DNA from 2 places in the Synechococcus sp. O70.2 genome. Region 1 is predicted to be linked to the other one. Evidence: predicted binding sites of a transcription regulator. Region 1 holds the regulator's gene; the other holds the start of a gene.
The links. Region 1 encodes NtcA, which controls nitrogen genes in cyanobacteria. Its sites were predicted from a motif close to GTANCNNNNGNTAC; they were not measured.
Positions count from the first base shown of each region.

Region 2: the regulator NtcA is predicted to act here: its motif matches at 4,327-4,340, upstream of NW812_RS03080 (ferredoxin--nitrite reductase).

Region 1 is NZ_JANSIS010000010.1:28,712-39,145, forward strand. Features, by position in the region: tRNA gene NW812_RS10190 (tRNA-His) at 61-133, shown strand; gene NW812_RS10195 (hydantoinase/oxoprolinase family protein) at 138-2,159, opposite strand; gene NW812_RS10200 (hypothetical protein) at 2,187-3,497, opposite strand; gene NW812_RS10205 (hypothetical protein) at 3,603-4,124, opposite strand; gene NW812_RS10210 (phycobiliprotein lyase) at 4,134-4,688, opposite strand; gene NW812_RS10215 (S41 family peptidase) at 4,784-6,058, opposite strand; gene petB (cytochrome b6) at 6,279-6,926, shown strand; gene petD (cytochrome b6-f complex subunit IV) at 6,994-7,506, shown strand; gene leuB (3-isopropylmalate dehydrogenase) at 7,652-8,767, shown strand; gene ntcA (global nitrogen regulator NtcA) at 8,800-9,471, opposite strand; gene NW812_RS10240 (M61 family metallopeptidase) at 9,646-10,434, shown strand, end outside.
Region 2 is NZ_JANSIS010000002.1:112,359-122,792, forward strand. Features, by position in the region: partial or broken gene wecB (non-hydrolyzing UDP-N-acetylglucosamine 2-epimerase) at 1-617, opposite strand, end outside; gene mgtE (magnesium transporter) at 1,541-2,920, shown strand; gene NW812_RS03070 (hypothetical protein) at 3,113-3,316, shown strand; gene NW812_RS03075 (MgtC/SapB family protein) at 3,344-4,045, shown strand; gene NW812_RS03080 (ferredoxin--nitrite reductase) at 4,398-5,951, shown strand; gene NW812_RS03085 (CmpA/NrtA family ABC transporter substrate-binding protein) at 5,984-7,306, shown strand; gene ntrB (nitrate ABC transporter permease) at 7,440-8,393, shown strand; gene NW812_RS03095 (nitrate ABC transporter ATP-binding protein) at 8,448-10,434, shown strand, end outside.

The DNA.
Region 1 (10,434 bases):
GCGCTTCAACCCTTGCGGTTCTGTTCCGCTTGCTACATGCTAAGCTGGATTAGGGTCCTGGCGGGCGTAGCCAAGTGGTTAAGGCAGAGGATTGTGGTTCCTCCACTCGTGGGTTCGAATCCCATCGTCCGCCCTCTCTACTCGCAGCTTAAGACCAGCGTGCCTACGGCGTCGATGCTGCCGGTCCAACCGGCTTCAATCACCACGGTAGCCTCCGGCATCTCCACAATCGCCGGCCCGCACAGTTGAAACCCCACCCCCATGTGCCGCCGATTGTAGACGGGCACCGGGCGCATCCGGCCCCCAAACCAGGCCTCTCGTTTCCCCTGGAGGGGATCCCCCGGCAAGGGTGGGGGGGCCTGCAGAGGGACACGAGGCAAGGCCTGCACCGCCCGTAGGCGCAACTGGATCACCTCCACCTCTTGGTCAGGATCCTGCCAGCCGTAGCGCTGGCGGTGGGCTTGGTGAAACCGCTGCTCGAGGAGGGAAACCGGATCCGATAACTGGGCTGGGATCTCCAGCTCGAAGGACTGGCCGCGGTAGCGCAGATCCAGACTCAAGGAGAGCTCCGGCTCTTGCAGGTCGGCTTGTGCCTGGCGGATGAGGGGCTCAGCCCACTGAGCCAGAAGGGATCCTCCCCCCTCCCCCTCTAGCTGCCGCAGCGGCTGCAGGACGGCCCGCCGGTAGTCCCGCCGCAGATCGGCCAAAGCCATGCCCAGCGCCGAGAGGACACCGGCAAAGGCCGGGATCAAGATGCGGCGGATCCCCAGCTCTTCTGCTAAAGCACAGGCATGCATGGGCCCAGCTCCGCCAAAGGCCAGCAGGGCAAAATGGGCGGGATCCAAGCCTCGCTCCACGCTGATGACCCGCAAAGCCCGTGCCATGGCCACATTGGCTAGGGTGCGAATGCCAACGGCCGTCTCCTCCAAACTCAAGCCCAAGGGCTCCGCGAGCGTTCTGAGGGCCTGGCCAGCCAAGTCTCGCCGTAGGCAAACGGCATCCCCCAGCCAGCCCCCATCCGGCAGGTAGCCCAGCCAGAGGTTGGCATCGGTTACCGTGGGAGCCGTTCCCCCCCGACCGTAGCAGGCCGGCCCAGGGTTGGAGCCGGCACTTTCCGGCCCCACCTGCAGCCCGCCCCCGGGTAGCAGGGAGGCCAGGGATCCGCCGCCGGCACTGACCGTGTGGATGTCGATCTGGGGCTGCTGCACCGGCAGGCCGCACACTACCGCTGACGGGGTAACCTGGGGGATGCCGTCTTGAATGAGGGCCACATCGGTGCTGGTCCCTCCCATGTCCAGGCTAAGCAAATGGGAGTAGCCACTCAGCCGGCCCAGGTAGGCCGCTCCGTAAACGCCGCCCGCCGGCCCCGAAAGCAGCGCCACCGAGGCGTGGGCTGCTGCCTGGGCAAGGGAAGTGACGCCGCCGGAGGATTGCATGATCAGGGGTTCGGGGATCCCTCGCTGCCGGCACCCCTGGGCCAAGCGGTGGAGGTAGCCCGCCAGCGCTGGGCTGAGGTAGGCATCAATGGCTGTGGTGCTGAAGCGCTCGTATTCCCGAAACTCTGGCGCCACCTCGCAGGAGAGGGAAACATGCAAGCTGGGAAAGGCCTGTCGCAAAGCCGCCCCCAAGCGCTGCTCATGCTCTGGGTAGAGGAAAGAAAACAAAAACCCCACTCCCACGGCGCGGATCCCATCCCGCTGTACCCGCTCCCCCACTTCCCGGACTACGCGCTGGATCTCCTCCTCAGTTAGCGGCTCGACCACGCCACTGGCGCTGCAGCGCTCCTTCACCTCCAGGCAGTGGTGGCGGGGCACCACCGGCTCCGGCTTGGGCTGAGTGAGGTCGTAAAGGGAAGGACGGTTTTGGCGGCCAATGGCCAGCACATCCCGAAAGCCCGCCGTGGTCAAAAAGAGAGTGGGGGATCCCTTGCGCTCCAGGAGGGCGTTGGTGGCCACGGTCATGCCATGGCAGAACACGTCCACCTCAACTGGGCCCAGCTTGTCCAGGGCAGCGAAGACCCCCTCTTCCGGGCTAGGGGTGGAGAGGACCTTGGCCGTCCGGATCTGGCCCTCCTGCAGCAGCACCAGATCGGTAAAAGTGCCTCCCACATCGATCCCCAGGCGGGTCGGGATCCCTCGTTGGCTGCCGACAGTGGACATGACTCGTGGGCGCAGGCTAACCCCTCCCTAGCTCTTTGACTCGGCTTCCAGGGGCTGTTCCTCCTTCTGCACAAGCTGACGGAAGGCCGGCTCGTCCAAGCGGTAGTCCCGCTGCTCGATGAGATCCCGGTCAGTAGAGTAGATGGTGTCCGCTTCCTGCACCACCTCCTGGCGGCGGAAGTGGCGGGCAAAGTCGAGCTTGCGCCGCAGCACCTCCGAGGGATGCTGCAGTTGCTCTTGCCAAAACCGCCGAATGCGATTGCGGCGCTCCACTCCCTGGTTGCGGAATTGCAAGGTCAACCAACGCACCGTGGGCACGGCCAAAAACAGCGTGCCGTAGAGGAAGAGGAATCCAATCAGCGGGTAGATAAACGCCAAAAAGGCGTTGCTCCCAGCGGCAGCGGCCACCTCCTCCCGCGCCCCATAGAGAATGGCCGCCAAGAAGAAATTGAGCACACCCAAGCCGGCGGCTAGGGCCAGCTGCCCAGGGGTGGCGCGGCTAAACACCCAAGGTTTTTCTTGCAACACCTCGGGAAACCGCTGCCGTGGGCCTTCGGCGGCCGTTACCTGCAGCTCTGGAAAGCGATAGACGATATCTCCCTCCTCGCTTACCTCCGGCTGGCCGTCAAACTTGAGCAAAATGGGCAGCATGTAGTCTTCGTACTCCAGGGCGGGGGATCCCGGCTCCACATCCAGGTAGGGCAACACCTGCTCGGCGGCAATGACTCCCCCATTGGCACGGATGAGCTGGCCGATGAGGGCATAGCGTTCTTCTTCCAGGTTGGCATTGGGATCCCCGTCGCCAAACAGGAAGCTGTAGACCGCCTCGAGAAAGTTCATCTCCGACTTTTCCTGTCGGGGTTGCGCCTGACCGGAATAGCTCTCGTAGGGACCCCAGAAGGGGTTGCCTACCCACAGGTCGGGAACGTAGAAGAGCCCCACCCCTCCCGAGCGGCTGCGGCTATCCTCCTCACGGCTGCTCCTACTGCTCTGCAGAGCCATCAGGGCCAGAGTAATGAGGACAATTGACACTACCAGCAGGATGCCAAAGGAAATGCGCAGGCCGTAGAGAAACCCTCCCCAAAGCCGGCGCCGCAGGGCTGCCAGCCGGTCCTGTTGCTCCTTGCGCTGGAGAATGCTGCGAAAGTCGGGCGGGAAAACGTAGGCGATCTCTCCCTGCCGCGAAACCTGAAGATGCCCCCCTGCCTTTTGGGCCAACTGCAGCAACTCTTGCTTGGCCTCCTCTAAGGCCAGGCCTGTGGTGGAGGCGATGTCTCCCAGCGTAACCCGCAGGCCCAGCCGCTCTACTGCCTCCATAACCAAAGTCTGTGCCGCCACCGTCAACCTCCGCTTCTGCCTGCTGTTAACCCGCCAGCTCCCTGTTTCCAGTATCTCTCCTGTGCTGGGCATCGGCGAGAAGATTCCCTCTTGGCAGCCGCTGAGCTAGGGCAGCCAGGCCAGGGTTGCCAGCAAGGCCGAGAGGATTCCAATCAACACCCAATTCAGCCGTTGGGTATTCACCAAGGGAGCGGCCTGGGAAGGGAGGGGAGGGGGGGACGTGGGCCGAGATCCCCGCGGGCGAGGGCGTTCATAGACTAGAAGTCGGCTTTCGGGCTTGGCCTCTTCCAGGTGGCTGAGATCGGGGATTTGGATCGACCACTCCGCTGGGCGGCGTAGACGGGGAGCCTGCCAGATGCTCAACACATAGCGCGCCTGTTGGGCAAGCTCGGGATCTGGACTATATAGCAAGCTCTGCACTAGGCGGACGGCCTCCTCGGTTTCTCCAAGCGCCTCCTGGGCTAGGGCTTGCCAGAGCCGCAGCTGGCCTGCCTGGGGATAGCGACCTTGGGCCTGTTTGGCCTCCTCCAAAGCTTGCCGGTATTGTCCCCGCTCAAAGCTGGCTTGAATTCGGGCCAGGTATTGGGGCAAGGGCAAGTCTGGGGCCGGGATCGACTCGGAGTCCACGCAGCCTCCCTAGGTCAGCTTTTGTTCCACCCCAAACCCCACCAGGAGTACCTCCTGCAGCGGCTGGCCTTGAGGTGGGCGCCGGTAGTTGAGGATCTGCCGCAGGCGCAGGCGGGGGTTGAGCAGGGTGATGGTATCTACGGAAACAACGTGGGTGTAGGTGGTGGTCATCACCAGTTGCAGGGATCCCGGATCAAAGCGGAAGTCGGCCACCATGGGCCGCTCTTCCTCATAGGCGCGATCGCGCAGGTAGTCGCCTTCCAGCCCGCGGGGGCCCTCTCGCCGGGGCACAAACAACATGTTTAGCTCTTGCCCGACCTCCTCCCCCTTTTCGGAGACAGTCTCAAAGGCAAGGTGAAAGCCCAGGAAGCCGTCGACGCCGTGGTTGGGGTAGTTGTTGTCGGCCAGGACCTTCTCCTTGAGCTCAGGGGTGAGGGTGCGAACGTTGAACTCGGTGCGCGAGCGCTCCACCTCCCCTCGATCCAGGTAGTGATAGGTGCGCTCGGTGTGCCAGGCGCCAATACAGCAGTTAAAGAAGTGGTGAAACTGTTGGAGGGCGTTCATGCCAAAGGGCTCGAGAGCAGGGCTGAGTTGACACCAAGCCCGATCCTAAACTGAATCGAAGACAAACAGGCACCCCAATCCCTGCAGCAGATGCCTCAGGTGGGGATCCCCTGGGCCACGGACAAAGTCGCCCCCAGCAGTTCCAGAGCCCGCTGCAACTGGCGATCCTCAGGGTCGCCCAGGGTTTCTGCCGTTAGCGGAACGGGGCCCTCGCCCACCACCACATCGGGCTGGATCCCTTGGCGGTGAATGTCGCGGCCGTTGGGGGTGAGGTATTTGGCAGTCGTCACGGCCAGCCCTGAGCCATCTGCCAGCTCCATCAGGGATTGGATCAGCCCCTTGCCGAAGGTGCGCGTTCCCACCAGTTGCGCCCGCCCGCTGTCCTGCAATGCCCCCGCCAAGACTTCGCTAGCGCTGGCACTGCCTTGATTGACCAAAACCACTAGCGGCGCCTGGGTGAGAATTTCGCCGGTGGCAGGAATGCCTTCTAGAATGCCGTGGCGATCCTTCACCAGCACGATGTTGCCCTTGGGGATCCAAAAGCGGGCAATCTCAATGGCCGCCTGCAGCAGTCCTCCGGGGTTGTTACGCAGATCCAGGAGGTAGCCCCGCACCCCTCGGGCTTCTGCCGCCTGGATAGCCTGGCGCACTTGGGTGGCTGCATTGCCGTTGAACTGGCTGAGGCGGATGTAGGCCACCAATCCCTGGGGCAGCTCAAAGAAAGCCGTGCGCACCGGGTTAATGAGGATTGACTGCCGCACCAGCTCCACCTCCCAGATGCGCCCCTGCCGCCTTAGCCGCAGGCTAACGGTTGTACCGCTAGGGCCGCGCATGCGCTCTGCCACCTCGTCCAAGCTCAGCCCCGCCACTGGCACCTGATCCACTGCCAAGATCTCGTCCTGGGGCTGGATCCCGGCCCGCTCGGCAGGGGTGCCCTCCATGGGAGCAATAACCCGCACCGCCCCCTGCTCGTCGATGGCAATCTGCAGGCCAACACCGCTCAGCTCGCCGGCAGTAGAGGTCTGCAGACTGAGGTAGTGCTCCCGATCCAAAAAGCGGGTGTAGGGATCCCCCAGGGTGGCCAACATCTCTTCAATGGCCCGATAGGTTTCCTGACGATTCTTCAAGGGCCGCGCCAGAAAACGCTGCCGCACCTGCCACCAGTTTTGTCCGTTAAACCCCGGATCCACGTAGGCCCGATCCACATAGGCCCAAGCCTGGGCCAGCAGTTGCTGCTCTTCTCCCCAGCGGCTGGCCTGAGCTTGGTAGGCATCAGTGCCTAAACTTGCCCAGAGCAGGCACCCCAGCAGCAGAATGCGGAGAACCCAGCGGATCCCCCACTCTTTCTTCTTTGGCTTTGGCGCAACCATAGACGGCAAGACGCTAAGAAAAGTTAAGGAATATGAACAAGACGCAATATCGAAACCTGTTTTGCCAGCGAGAATGCGGATTCCTGCCCCCGAGCTGAGCCTAACTTAAGGAAGTCGTTAACAAATTGTGTTACAGTGCTGGTTGAGGTGGGGCTGTCCTCCACCGTGGAGTGACTTTCTCCCGCCGGGGAGATACCGAGAAATTGGAAAGAAAGGTACTATGGGCAAAGTTTACGATTGGCTAGACGAGCGGCTAGAGATTACGCCCTTCGTCGACGACGCAACCGGAAAATTCATCCCGCCGCACGTTAACATCTTCTATTGCCTTGGCGGCATCACGCTGGTGTGCTTTCTCATTCAGTTTGCCACCGGCTTTGCCATGACGTTCTACTACCGTCCGACGGTGGCCGAGGCCTTTGAGTCGGTCAACTACATCATGACCCAGGTCAACTTCGGCTGGCTGCTGCGCTCCATCCACCGCTGGAGCGCCTCCATGATGGTGTTGATGATGATTCTGCACACCTTCCGGGTTTACCTGACCGGTGGGTTCAAAAAGCCCCGCGAGCTGACCTGGGTCACCGGCGTGATCTTGGCGGTGCTGACGGTTTCTTTCGGGGTTACGGGCTACTCTCTGCCCTGGGATCAGGTGGGCTACTGGGCAGTCAAGATCGTCTCGGGAGTGCCCAGCGCTATCCCGGTGGTGGGTGATGCCCTGGTTCAGCTTATCCGCGGTGGCGAGGCTGTTGGCCAAGCTACCCTCACTCGTTTCTACAGCTTGCACACCTTTGTCCTGCCTTGGCTGACGGCGGTCTTCATGACCATGCACTTTTTGATGATCCGCCGCCAGGGCATTTCTGGACCCCTGTGAGCCAGGGCTGGTTGGATCCTCTGCTTTCCCTTACTCAACTCTTTTGCCCCAGATAAGGAGAACTGCTATGCCTCTCTCGAAGCAAGCGCTGGCGACTGAGGTTATTACACGCAAAGTTGACCTGGACAACCCCAAAGTTTTGGCCAAGCTGAAGAAGAACATGGGCCACATGACCTACGGGGAGCCCGCTTGGCCTAACGACTTGCTCTTTATGTTCCCGGTGGTCATCCTGGGCACCATTGGGGTGATTGTCGGCCTGGCGGTTATGGATCCCGCGGGTGTAGGCGAGCCGGCAGACCCCTTTGCCACGCCCCTGGAAATTCTTCCCGAGTGGTACCTCTACCCTGTGTTCCACATTTTGCGCGTTGTTCCCAGTAAGCTGCTGGGCATTGCCCTGATGTTGGCTATTCCCGTGGGCCTTTTGTTTGTGCCTTTCATTGAAAACGTCAACAAGTTCCAGAACCCGCTGCGCCGTCCAGTGGCGACGACGGTGTTTTTGATTGGCACTTTGGTAACCCTGTATCTAGGCATTGGCGCCACTCTGCCGCTGGACAAGTGGGTTACCCTGGGCCTGTTCTAGAGAGCCGAATATTGATAACTCTAGGTGCAGCAGGCTGATGGCCAAGCTGCACTTTTTTTAGGGGAACTTTCCCGGGGGACTTTTCGGCAGACCTTGGGCAAGGGGATGGTAATATCGCTACGCACTCCTCTTGCGGGGATCGCCCATGAGCGTTTCTTCTTCTGCTGCTCAAACCTATCGGATTACTGCCCTAGCCGGCGACGGAATCGGCCCTGAGATTATGCAGGTGGGTCGGGCAGTTTTGGACGCCGTTGCCGCTCAGATGGGGTTTTCCCTCCAGTGGCAGGAGGGCCTAATTGGCGGAGCAGCCTACGAGGCCACGGGGGATCCCTTGCCCCCGGAGACTTTGAAAATGGCCCAGGAAAGCGATGCCGTTTACTTGGCAGCAGTTGGCGACTTTAAGTACGATACCCTGCCGCGCCAGAAGCGACCGGAGCAGGCTTTGCTGGGCTTGCGGGCCGGCTTGGGGCTATTTGCCAACTTGCGCCCCGTGAAGATCTTCCCCCAACTGGTGCAGGCCTCTTCCCTAAAGCCGGAGGTGGTTGCTGGGATCGACCTGGTGGTGGTACGCGAGCTCACCGGCGGCATCTACTTTGGTCAGCCCCGTGGGATCTTCGTCGATGCCCAGGGGTCCCGCCGCGGCGTCAACACCATGGCCTACAGCGAGGCCGAGGTGGATCGTATTGCCCGCGTAGCTTTTGAACTGGCCCGCAAGCGACGGCGCAAGCTTTGCTCGGTGGATAAGGCCAATGTGCTGGAGGTGTCGCAACTGTGGCGGGAGCGGGTTACCGCCATTGCCGCCGAATACCCTGACGTAGAGCTTTCCCACCTCTATGTCGACAACGCGGCCATGCAGTTGGTGCGCTGGCCAAAGCAGTTTGACGTCATCCTGACAGAAAACCTCTTTGGGGATATCCTCTCCGACGAGGCGGCCATGCTAACTGGCTCCATTGGCATGTTGCCTTCTGCCTCTCTGGGAGCTACCGGCCCAGGCCTCTATGAGCCAGTCCATGGCTCAGCTCCGGATATGGCCGGCCAAGACAAGGCCAACCCCATTGCCCAGGTGCTTTCTGGGGCAATGCTACTGCGCTACTCCTTGGATCAGCCCCAAGCTGCTGACCGCATCGAACAGGCCGTCGAGGCGGTTTTGGCCCAGGGCTACCGCACCGCCGACATCTACTCGGAGGGGATGACCCTGGTCGGCTGCCGGGAAATGGGGGAAAAGATCCTGGCTGCCCTGGCTCAGCTGCCCGCCTCCTAGCAGGTGTCTCTCAGCCGTTGAGAGCTGGCCCCCTAGGTAAAGCGATGGCTAAGCTGGATGGGGTCGTGGACAGTGATCTTCTTCTTGTGGATAGAAATGTAGTTTTTCTTGCGCAACTCTCCCAAGAGACGGGTAATGGTGACGCGGGTTGATCCGATGGCTTCGGCAATAGCCTGGTGAGACAGCTTGAGGTCGATGGTTACGCCATTGGGGCCAGGCACCCCGAAGTCGCGGCAGAGGATCAACAAAAAGCTAACTAGGCGGGAGGCCATGTCGCGGTGGGCCAGGGTTTCAATCATCATCTCTGTCTGCAGGATACGGGAAGCCAAGCTCTTAAGCAGCAACATGGCCAGCTCAGCGTTCTCCCGTACAGACTTTTCCACCTGTTCGATGGGCAGAGAAAGCAGCTCGACGCGAGTAAAAGCTACGGCGTGATAGAAGCGGTCGGAGCGCTGCCCGGTAATGAAGGAGAGCACACCAAAAATACTGTTCTCCCGCAGGAGGGCAACGGTAATTTCTTCCCCCCTTTCGTACACCCGCGAGAGCTTAACGGCTCCTTTGACCAAAAAGTAAACCCGCTCCGCCGGATCGCCGGGGAGAAAAATGGTCTTGCCGCGTTCATAAGTCTCGATAACCGGAGGATGGCGAGATCCTCCTAACTGCTTAAAAGCTGCAATGAGAGATTTTTCTGCGACGGCCACCACGAGACTTGTCAACCTTTCAAGGTCAGTTTATCTCTAGGATCAACCCCAGAGGTTAGCTTGGGGCACCTGGATCGAGCTGCCCACGACTCGAAGACTACCCTAAACTTAAGAGACTCTGCCTGGATATCTTTGTAGCCAGAGCTACGTTCCTTTGTTGCGACAAGGGAAGGTTGTATGGGGATCCCGCCGGCTGAGGTTGCCACCCCTTCTCGCCCTAGCCGTCAGCACTTTACGGTGCGGATGCCAGAGCCAGCCAGTCACCTCTTGGAGGTGGAGCTGCAGATTCGCGAAGTGGAACCGGAGGTGCCCCTGCGGCTGCGGCTGCCAGTGTGGACGCCGGGATCCTACCTAGTGCGGGAGCATGCCCGCCATGTACAGGAGTTTCAGGCCCTGAGCGAGCAAGGGAGCCCTTTGGCCTGGCGAAAGGTTGATAAAAACACCTGGGAGGTCGATCCACCTGGGTGTTCGGCGGTTACAGTCCGCTATCGGGTCTATGCCTATGAGCTGACGGTGCGCACCAACCATCTGGATCTCACCCACGCCTATTTCAATGGGGCGGCGCTCTTTCTCTACGTGCCTGGCCGCGAGCGGGAGCCCTATACGCTGACCGTGATCCCTCCCCACCCCGACTGGCGCATTGCCACCAGCCTGCGGCCCCTGGCCTCTCCTTCCCCAGGGGATCCTAGCGCTGGCCAGTCTTTCTTTGCTGAAGACTACGACGAGCTGGCAGACAGCCCAGTGGAAGTGGGCTTGCACCAGTTGCGCTCGTTTGCAGTGGAAGGGATCCCGCACTACTTCGTGGTCTGGGGAGCGGGCACCCTGAATTTGGATCAAGCAGTGGCCGATGCCGAGAAAATTGTCCGAACCACGGCAGCGTTTTTTGGCGGGCTGCCCTACGACCGCTACTGGTTTATTGTGCATTTGTCGGCCGGGGGATTTGGTGGCCTAGAACACAAGTACAGT
Region 2 (10,434 bases), on a different contig from region 1:
GCACGGTCAGGACACGGTAGCGCTGCCAGTCCAGCCCGGGAATGGGGCAGGGGATCCCTTGGGAGGCCACTTGCAGTAGGGCGTCGATGACAGTGTTGCCGGTGCAATGGATGGATCCCACCACGTGGCTTCGCTTCAGGTTGTCAACGGCTTGGGGGGTAGGGGCAAAGTGCAGGCTGGCCAACTGGGAGATCAGGCGGCGATTGGCCTCTTCGGGGAAAGGATTGTAGAGATCATCGGTGCGCAGTCCGGCTTCCACATGCCCAACCGGGATCCGGTGGTAAAAAGCTGCCAAGGCGGCAGCGAAGGCGGTGGTGGTATCTCCCTGCACCAAAACCAGTTGAGGATGTTGCTCTTGAAAGTAGAGTTCTAGGCCCCGCAAGGTGGCTTCGGTGATGTCCGTCAAGCTTTGGCGGGGGCGCATGATCGCCAGATCCCGATCCGCTTGCAGACCGAATAGCCGCATCACCTGATCCACCATTTCCCGGTGTTGTCCGGTCAAGATCGGCTCGGTGCGCAGATGGGGACTGGCACGCAGGGCTTGGATCCACCGGGGCCAGCTTAATGGCTTCGGGCCGTGTGCCCAAGATCACGGCAACGAGGGGAAGGGAGGCCATAAGCTCAAGGACATCGGCACCTATAGGAGATGGGAAGCGCAGCTCATTGAAGCAAGGCCACCAACAAACCACTAACAAAAACCACTAACAAAACAGAGGCGGCGAAGGGTGTGGGTTGCTCAAGGTCGCAAGCCACCGAGATGTAGACTCTGCTGAGTCAGGCTGAGGGCAATGTCGAGACGAGAGGAACCACAAGGGGGCTATTGCTGCTCACCCCGATCTTACCCCTCCAGCTGCCCCACCAATTTTTCACCGGATGAGCTGGAGAAAAAGGGTTGACGGGATCCCACTCCTTCAACTAGCCTAAAGGGGGCTGAAGAGATCCTCTTCTGGCTGTCCGGGTTGTTTCGGTTAACCTTTTTGGAGGAAAACGTTCAACAGCATGGACGCTTCCGGTAGTTGTAGCGCCAGCCACCAGTGGATGGTCTTCGAGAAGCACGTTCTTGAAGATTGGGCTCTTACTGGTGTCTTCTTTTTCCCCGCTGACAGCTTCTGTCGTCGCTTGAGAGGATCCCGTTTCGCCAACGCGAAGGGGTGGGAGAGTTTTCCCGGCTAGCTTTTGACTTGGGTGGCTCTCTCAGTCGGCGACGAACAGATGAGCTGAGCAGAGCCTTACCTGAGCAATGGGTTTGTACAGCCCTGTTCAGAAAAGGGGAGATCAGGAGTAATTCCGAGGGGATTCCCCTTGACTTTCCCGTTGTGGGTTTTGGGGTTTCCGCAGGCCTGGGGATCCCTTGGAGTCCCTTTTATCGGCTTGGGCGCTTGCGATCCAAGCTGGGCTTGGAGGCCTGGCGCTAGACCTACGGCTTGCTGCGCGGCCATCCAAGGGTTTCAGGGCTTCCCTGTGAGCCTCGGAGCACCGGTTGGCTGTTGACCTCCTGGTTCTCTTCATCCCGGCTGACCCCAACGTTCGGAGGTTTATCATGCGGCACAACATTCTTCGCGATCTCCTAACCCCTGCTTCCTTGGAAGCCGCCAAGCGAGAGGCCAACCGCGCTCCCATTGCCGAGCTGGTGCAGCAGTTGATGGAGATTTCACCTCGGGAGCGGGCTTTGGCTTTCCGCTTGCTGGAAAAAGACAGAGCCATTGCAGTGTTTGAGTATCTGCGGCCCGAAGAGCAGGCCGATCTCATTCGCAGCATGGAAAGCCCAGAAGTGATCCAGCTCGTAGAGGCTCTGCCACCTGATGAGCGGGTACGTCTGTTTGAGGAGTTGCCGGCCAAAGTAACCAAGCGCCTCATTGCCAACCTCAGCCCAGAAGCTCGGGAAGCAGTGAATATCTTGCTGGGTTATCCAGAGCGCAGTGCCGGTCGGCTGATGAACCTGCGCTACTTGTCGGTACGGGATACCCTCACCGTCGGGGCTGCTCTGGCCAGCGTGCGGGACTCTCAACTGGGAGACGATGAGCTGGATGTGATTTTTGTGGTGGACGATCAGCGGTTCTACAAAGGTTTGGTTCGCACCGTGCGCCTCGTGAAAGCAGATCCGGATTTGCCCATTCGGGAGCTGATTGAGGGATCGGATATTTTTGCTCGGGTTACCGACCGGGATCTCCAGGCAGCTCGTTTGCTCAAAGATTCCGGCTTGCCGGCCATTCCGGTGGTCGACAGTGAAGGACGCTTGGTGGGAGATATCACCTTTGAAGATGTCATCAACTTGGTGGAAGAAGAAGCCACCGACGCCGCTCTGGCCCAAGCAGGGGTGGGCAACTTGCTCAGCCGAGACAAGGTTTGGAGCGAGCGCCTGGTTAAAGGCTCCCGTTGGTATGCCGTCCGCCTGCGCATCACGTTTTTAGTCATCACCTTGATTGGCGGCATGGTGGTGGGGGGAGTGATCGAAACCTTTGAGGAGGTGTTGGAGGCGGTGACGGCAGCGGCTGTTTTCATCCCCTTGGTCATGGATATGGGCGGTAATGTCGGTACCCAATCTACGACCATCTTTGCCCGTGGCTTGGCTTGGGGCCACATCAACGTGCGGCAGTTTCTCCCCTATTTGCTGCGGGAAGCCAGCATTGGTGGCATTATCGGAGTGATCCTGGGAGTCACGGCTGGGGTGATTGCCTACTTCTGGCAGGGGGCACCCAATGGGATCCCACAATTGGGTCTAGCGGTGGGCTTGGCTCTGGCCATTGTCCTCACTTTGGGGGCTGTCTTGGGCGCCATTTTGCCCTGGGTGATGTTAAAGCTGGGCTTTGACCACGCTCCGGGAGCGGATCCTTTTATCACTACCATTAAAGACTTCACCGGCCTCTGGGTGTATTTCACCCTGGTGGCTTGGCTAGTCGGGGTTGAAGTGGAGCTCTAGGGCTGCGCCGGCGCTGGATCCAGGGGGCACCTCACCGGCAAGGCGCGTTCCAGGAACGAATAATCCAGCCCTTCTTGAGAAATCAGCCTTTCAGAGTCTCGCCACAAGGCTATCGCGACGGCGGCGCAGAGCACTTTTACGAGGTGTCCTTTGACCAACGAAGGGTTACAGCAAACATTTAGGAGGTGTGCCATGACCTTGAAAGTTCTATCTCCCTTGGCTGCTGCTCAATTTCGGTCACGGCTGCAGCAGTATGCCTATCGGGTGGGCATAACCTGTGCTTTAGAAACAGGTGGTAAGCTGGCCCCAGAATCCGCCTTTGCTCAACTGGAAGCCCTCTGGCAAACCTTGCAACAGGAAGCCACTGCCCTTGGGATCCCAGATGAGGATGGCTAAACTTTATCCTTTCACGAGAACCGGAGCATGACCTGGATTGACTTCACCTTGCGTTTGGCCGTTGCCTTTGTCCTGGGATCCCTCATTGGCCTGGAGCGACAGTGGCGGCAGCGTATGGCCGGCTTACGCACCAACACCTTGGTGGCCACGGGTGCAGCTTTGTTTGTCATGCTCTCGGTTCTCACCCCTGATGAAAGCAGCCCGACCCGTATTGCGGCCCAAGTGGTATCGGGGATTGGCTTTTTGGCCGGGGGCGTGATTCTTAAGGAAGGAGCCAGCGTCCGTGGCCTGAACACTGCCGCCACCATCTGGTGTGCAGCCGCGGTGGGAGCCTTTGCCGGATCGGGGTACATTCCCCAAGCTGCCATTGGGGCCGCAGCTGTGTTGATCTCCAACGTTGTGCTGCGTCCGCTGGGCTACCGCATCAACCAGCAGCCTTTGAAAGGCACAGAACTGGAACTGGTCTATGAGTGTTCGTTCATCTGCAAAAGCCAAGCAGAGGCCCACATCCGCGCCTTGCTCCTGCAGGGTATAGCTCCCACCCATCTCAAACTGCGCGCCCTCTACAGCGAAGACCTGGAGGACAAGCCCGATCTGGTCAAAGTCGAAGCAGAGCTAGTCACCCAGACCCGCGACGACCAAGCCCTGGAACTTGTCGTCAGCCGCATCAGCCTAGAGCCAGGCGTGATCACTGCCCGATGGCGGATCATCGAACAGGAATTTGGCTGATCCCTCATCCTGCCAACTCCCAACCGGTCAGCAACGCAAACACCAGAAATAAGCCGCCCCCCACCCAATGCACGGCGCGTTCAGAGGACTACTACGGCTTGGTCAATCCCGGTAGCTTGGAGAAAATTAGAGTTGCCTGCGAGCAGTTGGCTAGGGTTCTTTTGAAGGTGGGATAGAGGGGCAGTAAACGCTGTTTTTCCTAGCAGGGGAAAGGGGATCCCCCTCTCCTATGCATAAGCCACAACTTAGCTATGCCGAAATCGCATAGCTCGTTAAGAAGTGTAACGCCAACTACCAAAGTCCATGGTTCGTCATCGCTAGGATAGGCGGCGTTCATCCCACGGCAGCGATCATGGCGAACCAGTTTGAACGCCTTAAAAGCGAGAAGGATGGGCTGGCGGTTAAGGACGAGCTGGAAGCTTTTGCCCAAATGGGCTGGGAGAACATCCCCGAAGACGACCGAGATCACCGCCTCAAGTGGCTGGGGATCTTCTTTCGCAAGCGCACCCCTGGCCAGTTCATGCTGCGGCTGCGCCTGCCCAATGGGATCCTGACCAGCGGCCAAATGCGCAAGTTGGCCGAGATCCTCCGCCCCTACGGCCAAGATGGCGTAGCCGACATCACCACTCGGCAAAACCTGCAACTGCGGGGCATTCCCATTGAGGACATGCCTCAGGTTCTGCGGCAACTCAAGGAGGTGGGCCTGACCAGCATCCAGTCAGGCATGGACAACGTGCGCAACATCACGGGATCCCCTCTGGCCGGTATCGACCCGGATGAGCTGATCGACGTGCGTGGCCTCACCCGCAAAGTGCAGGACATGGTAACCAACAACGGCGAGGGCAACCCTTCTTTCTCCAACCTGCCGCGCAAGTTCAACATCGCCATCTGCGGTTGTCGCGACAACTCGGTGCATGCCGAGATCAACGACCTGGCTTTTGTGCCTGCTTTCAAAGAGGGCAAGCTGGGCTTCAACGTCTTGGTGGGAGGCTTTTTTTCGGCCCGCCGCTGTGCCGAGGCCATCGGGCTGGACGTTTGGGTAGATCCCCGCGATGTGGTTCCTCTATGTGAGGCGGTGCTGCTGGTCTATCGGGATCACGGCCTGCGGGCCAACCGGCAAAAGGCGCGGCTGAGGTGGCTCATTGACGAGTGGGGCCTGGAGAAGTTTCGGGCGGCGGTGGAGCAGCAGATTGGCCACCCTCTGCCCAGAGCGGCGGAAAAAGACGAGGTGGTCTGGCACAAGCGGGATCTGCTGGGAGTACACGCCCAAAAGCAACTGGGCCTTAACTTTGTAGGCCTGCACGTGCCCGTCGGGCGGCTCAACGTCCCGGAGATGAGGGAGCTGGCTCGCTTGGCGGAGGTGTACGGCTCCGGAGAGCTGCGGCTAACGGTGGAGCAGAACGTGCTCATCCCCAATGTGCCCGACTCGCGGGTGGGGCCGCTTCTCCAAGAGCCGCTCTTGAAAAAGTTCTCCCCCAACCCGGGACCCTTGCAGCGGGGGTTGGTGTCCTGTACGGGCAACCAGTTTTGCAACTTTGCCCTCATCGAGACCAAAAACCGCGCCGTGGCCTTGATGGAAGAGCTGGAGGCCGAGCTGGAGATTCCTCAAACAGTGCGCATCCACTGGACAGGCTGTCCCAACTCCTGCGGCCAGCCCCAGGTGGCTGATATTGGCCTCATGGGCACCACCGTTCGCAAGGACGGCAAGCCGGTGGAGGCAGTGGACATCTACATGGGGGGAGAAGTGGGCAAAGACGCCAAGCTGGGCGAATGTGTGCGCCAAGGGATCCCTTGCGAAGACCTCAAGCCCGTCTTGGTGGAGCTGCTGATTGAGCACTTCGGGGCCAGGCCGCGTCGTGATCCCTCGGCTGCTCAGACCTCTGCTTCCCCCTTGATGACCTACTAGGCAGTTCGTCGTTCGAAATTTTGGAGGTTGTGATGTCTAAGCTATTCAACACTTCCTCTCCCATCTCCCGTCGCCAGTTTTTGGCTGGGGCAGCTGCCCTTGCGGCTGGAGCAGCTACGGCTGGGATCCCCCGCGCCCAATCCCAATCCTTGGGGCAGGGCTACTGGGTAGCTCAAGCTGATACCCCAGAAACCACGCGAGCCAGGCTGGGATTTATCGCCCTCACCGACGCTGCCCCCCTCATCATTGCCAAAGAGAAGGGGTTTTTTGCCAAGTACGGCATGAAAGACGTGGAGGTGGTCAAGCAGGCCTCTTGGGGCACCACCCGCGACAACTTGGTGCTGGGATCCGCCGCTGGCGGCATCGATGGGGCACACATCCTCACCCCCATGCCCTACCTCATCACCACCGGCAAAGTTACCGATGGCAAGCCGGTGCCTATGTACATTTTGGCCCGTCTCAATCTGGACGGTCAGGGCATCAGCATTTCCAACGAATATCGGGATCTGAAAATTGGCTTGGATAGTTCCCCCCTCAAAGCTAAGTTTGCCGAGTTGCGAGCAGCCGGCAAAGAGCCCAAATGCGCGATGACCTTCCCCGGCGGTACCCACGACATGTGGATGCGCTATTGGCTGGCGGCAGGCGGGATCGATCCCACCCGCGATGTCTCCCTCATTGTGGTGCCGCCCCCGCAAATGGTGGCCAACATGAAGTCCAAAACCATGCAAGCTTTCTGTGTGGGCGAGCCTTGGAATGCCCAGTTGGTGAACCAAAAAGCGGGGTATAGTGCCCTCACCACCGGCGAGCTATGGAACAACCACCCGGAAAAGGCCTTTGCCCTGCGGGCCGACTGGGTGGATGCGCACCCGAAAGCCACCCTTGCCCTGTTGAAAGCAATCCTAGAAGCCCAGATCTGGTGCGATCAGATGGAAAACAAAGAAGAAATGTGCCGCATCATTAGCAACCGTCGCTGGTTGGGGGTTCCCGTAGCGGATATCTTGGGCCGCGCCAAAGGCACTTTCGACTACGGCACCGGCAAGGTTGTTGAGAACAGCCCCCATTTGATGAAGTTCTGGCGAAATAGTGCTTCCTACCCCTTCAAGAGCCACGATCTCTGGTTCTTGACGGAAAACATCCGCTGGGGTTACCTGCCTGCTGACACCGATACCAAAGCTTTGGTGGATAAGGTCAACCGAGAAGATCTCTGGCGCGAGGCCGCCAAAGCCATTGGCCAGCAGGCTGCTATTCCCCCCAGCACCTCCCGCGGCGTGGAAACCTTCTTCGATGGGGTGAAGTTCGATCCCGAAAATCCTGCCGCCTATCTGGAGAAGTTGGCGATTAAGAAGCTGGCCTAACTTGCTGACTTGCCTGAGTTGGTAACTGCCCAGGAGAGAAGGGATCCGCCAACTTCTACCTAGAGTGTTCAAGTTGAACCCCTTCTCTCTTGGGATCCCTCTAAGCTAACTTCAACCTCACTCCTAGTAGACTATGAGACTTCCCGAATCTGCCCTAAAGTTGAGCTACCACCTCTTGCGGATCTTCCTTTCCCTACTGGCTGGCCTAGGACAATGGCTGCTGAAAACTGGCCCAGGTTTTGCTCTTCAGGCCAACGCCGGCATTGGTTCACCCGCTAGCTCTACCTTTGCTTGGCGGCAACGGGTTCAGGTTTACAAGGTGCTGCGCCGCATTCTGTTGCCCGCCACGGCCATTCTAATCCTGCTCATTCTCTGGCAAATTGCCTACAGCCGGCCGGGAGCCAACTTGCCCACACCTCTCCAAGTTTGGCAGGACACTTGGGATCCCCTCATTAAAGATCCCTTTTTTGACTATGGTGGCAATGCTAAAGGGCTGTTCTGGCAAATTTGGGCCAGCTTGCGGCGGGTGTTCATTGGGTTTGCCCTGGCCGGCTTGGTGGGGGTCGTGGGCGGCATGATCATTGGGGTTAACCGCTGGCTCTACGAGGCCTTGGATCCCATCTTTCAGGTGCTGCGCACAGTGCCACCTTTAGCCTGGCTGCCCATTTCCTTGGCCGCCTTTCGCGATGCCAATCCTTCCGCCATTTTTGTTATCTTCATCACTGCCCTCTGGCCTATTTTGATCAACACCATCGCTGGCGTGCAGCGGATCCCACAGGATTACCGCAATGTGGCCAGAATTCTGCGTCTGTCTGGCTGGAAGTATTTCTTCAAGATCGTCTTCCCGGCAACCGTGCCCTACATTTTCACCGGCCTGCGCATTGGGGTGGGCCTGTCTTGGCTGGCCATTGTGGCGGCGGAAATGTTGATTGGCGGCGTGGGCATTGGATTCTTCATTTGGGATGCCTGGAATAGCTCCCGCGTTAGCGAGATTATTCTGGCCTTGGTCTATGTTGGCCTAGTTGGACTTTTGTTGGATCGCATCACGGCTTGGATTGGCTCGCTGGTGGTGAGCGAAGATCACTAGGCTAAGTTTTCCTGATCCCAACAATCCATTTCAAGGAATCCCTTAGGTAGCCTTATGAAGACCCAGCCTTACATTGAAGTTGATCATGTAGACAAAGATTTTCTTCTAGACAATGGAGAAGTCTACCCTGTCCTGAGAGACATCCATCTAGAGATCCAAAAAGGGGAGTTTGTCTCGCTCATTGGCCACTCCGGCTGTGGCAAATCGACCTTGCTCAATATCCTTGCCGGCTTAGAGCAGCCATCCCGAGGCGGTGTTCTCCTAGAGGGCCGGCAGGTGACGGATCCCGGGCCGGATCGCATGGTGGTGTTTCAGAACTATTCCCTGCTGCCCTGGCTGACGGTGCGGGAAAACATTGCTCTAGCCGTAGACGAGGTGCTGGGATCCCTTCCCAAAGCGGAGCGGAAGCAGATTGTGGAAGAGCACATCCGCCGCGTGGGGCTGCAGGGGGCAGCCGACAAGCGCCCGGCCCATCTGTCGGGGGGGATGAAACAGCGGGTGGCCATTGCCCGGGCTTTGGCCATTCGCCCCAGGGTACTGCTGTTGGATGAGCCGTTCGGGGCGCTGGACGCCCTTACCCGCGGCAGCCTGCAGGAGCAACTGATGGAGATTGCCCAGGCCGAGCAGCTCACCTGCGTCATGGTGACCCACGATGTGGACGAGGCGCTTTTGCTTTCAGATCGAGTGGTGATGCTCACCAATGGCCCTGAGGCCCGCGTCGGCCAGATCTTGCGGATCCCGTTTCCCCGCCCCCGCCACCGCCTGGAAGTGGTGAATCACCCCGAGTACTACAGCCTGCGGGGCGAGATGATCTACTTTCTCAACCAGCAAAAGCGGGCCCGCCAGAAAACTCTCACCCGCGTGGCCATCGCCAAGGGGGGGCTGGAAAAAGTCAACTTGGCAATTGGCTTTGTGCCCCTCAACGACTGCGCCCCTCTGGTGGTGGCCCAAGAAAAAGGCCTGTTTCAAAAGCACGGTCTGGAACAGGTCACCCTGGTGCGGGAGCCGGGCTGGAAGACCATCTGGGAAGGGATCCGCTCCGGTCGGCTGGATGCGGCCGTGGTGGTGGCCGGGATCCCGTTGGCGTCCACTCTGGGAGTGGGGGGAGTGCCGGTGCCTTTGGTAACCTCGTTAACCCTCTCCCGCGGCGGCAGCGCCATTACCTTTGGGCGTCGACTTCTGTTGCAGGGGGTTTTTAGCCCCTGGGATCTTGGCAACTACCTAAGGGAAACCCCAGAGGCCGTCCCTACCCTGGGGGTGGTTCACCCAGCTTCCCTGCACAACTTCTTGTTGCGGCACTGGCTGGCCAGCGGAGGGGTGGATCCGGATCGCGACGTCACGTTGACAATGATCCCACCTCTGCAGATGGTGGCCCGTCTCAAAGCCAGCAATATCGACGGCTACTGCGTGGACGAACCCTGGAACTCCCGCGCCGTTAGGGAAGGGCTAGGGTTCATCGTCACCACCACTCCCGAAATCTTGCCCAGCCACATCGAGAAAGTCCTAACAGTGCGCCAGGACTGGGCCCAAAGCTACCCCCGCACCCACGTGGCTCTGGTCAAGGCGTTACTGGAGGCTTGCCACTACTGCGATCAGCCGCAGCACCGTTCTGAGATCTTGGAGTGGCTGGCTCAGCCCCAGTATGTGGGCGCGGCCCTGGAGGATCTGCAGCCGGGGTGGAGGGGTGTCCTGCAGCGGGGAATTGCCGATGAATCGCAAGTGATTGTCGGTTTCCATCAGTTTGCCAACGGGCGCAACACCTGTCCGGAAAGATTGGAGCACCTTTGGATCCTGACGCAGATGGCTCGCTGGGACCTCTGCGCTTTTCCTCGCAATTGGGTTTCTGTCCTCGAGCAAGTGCTAGACGACAAGACCTATGCCCTAGCTGCCAGAGACCTGGGGCTGCCGGATCGGGCCCACGACCGTGGAGCTTTGCTCTTTGGCGATGGATCCCGCTTTGATGGCGAGGATCCCATTGCCTACCTGGAGTCGGTGGCCATAGGGCAGGAGCCGAAGCTGCAGAACTACCGGCTTAGCGAAG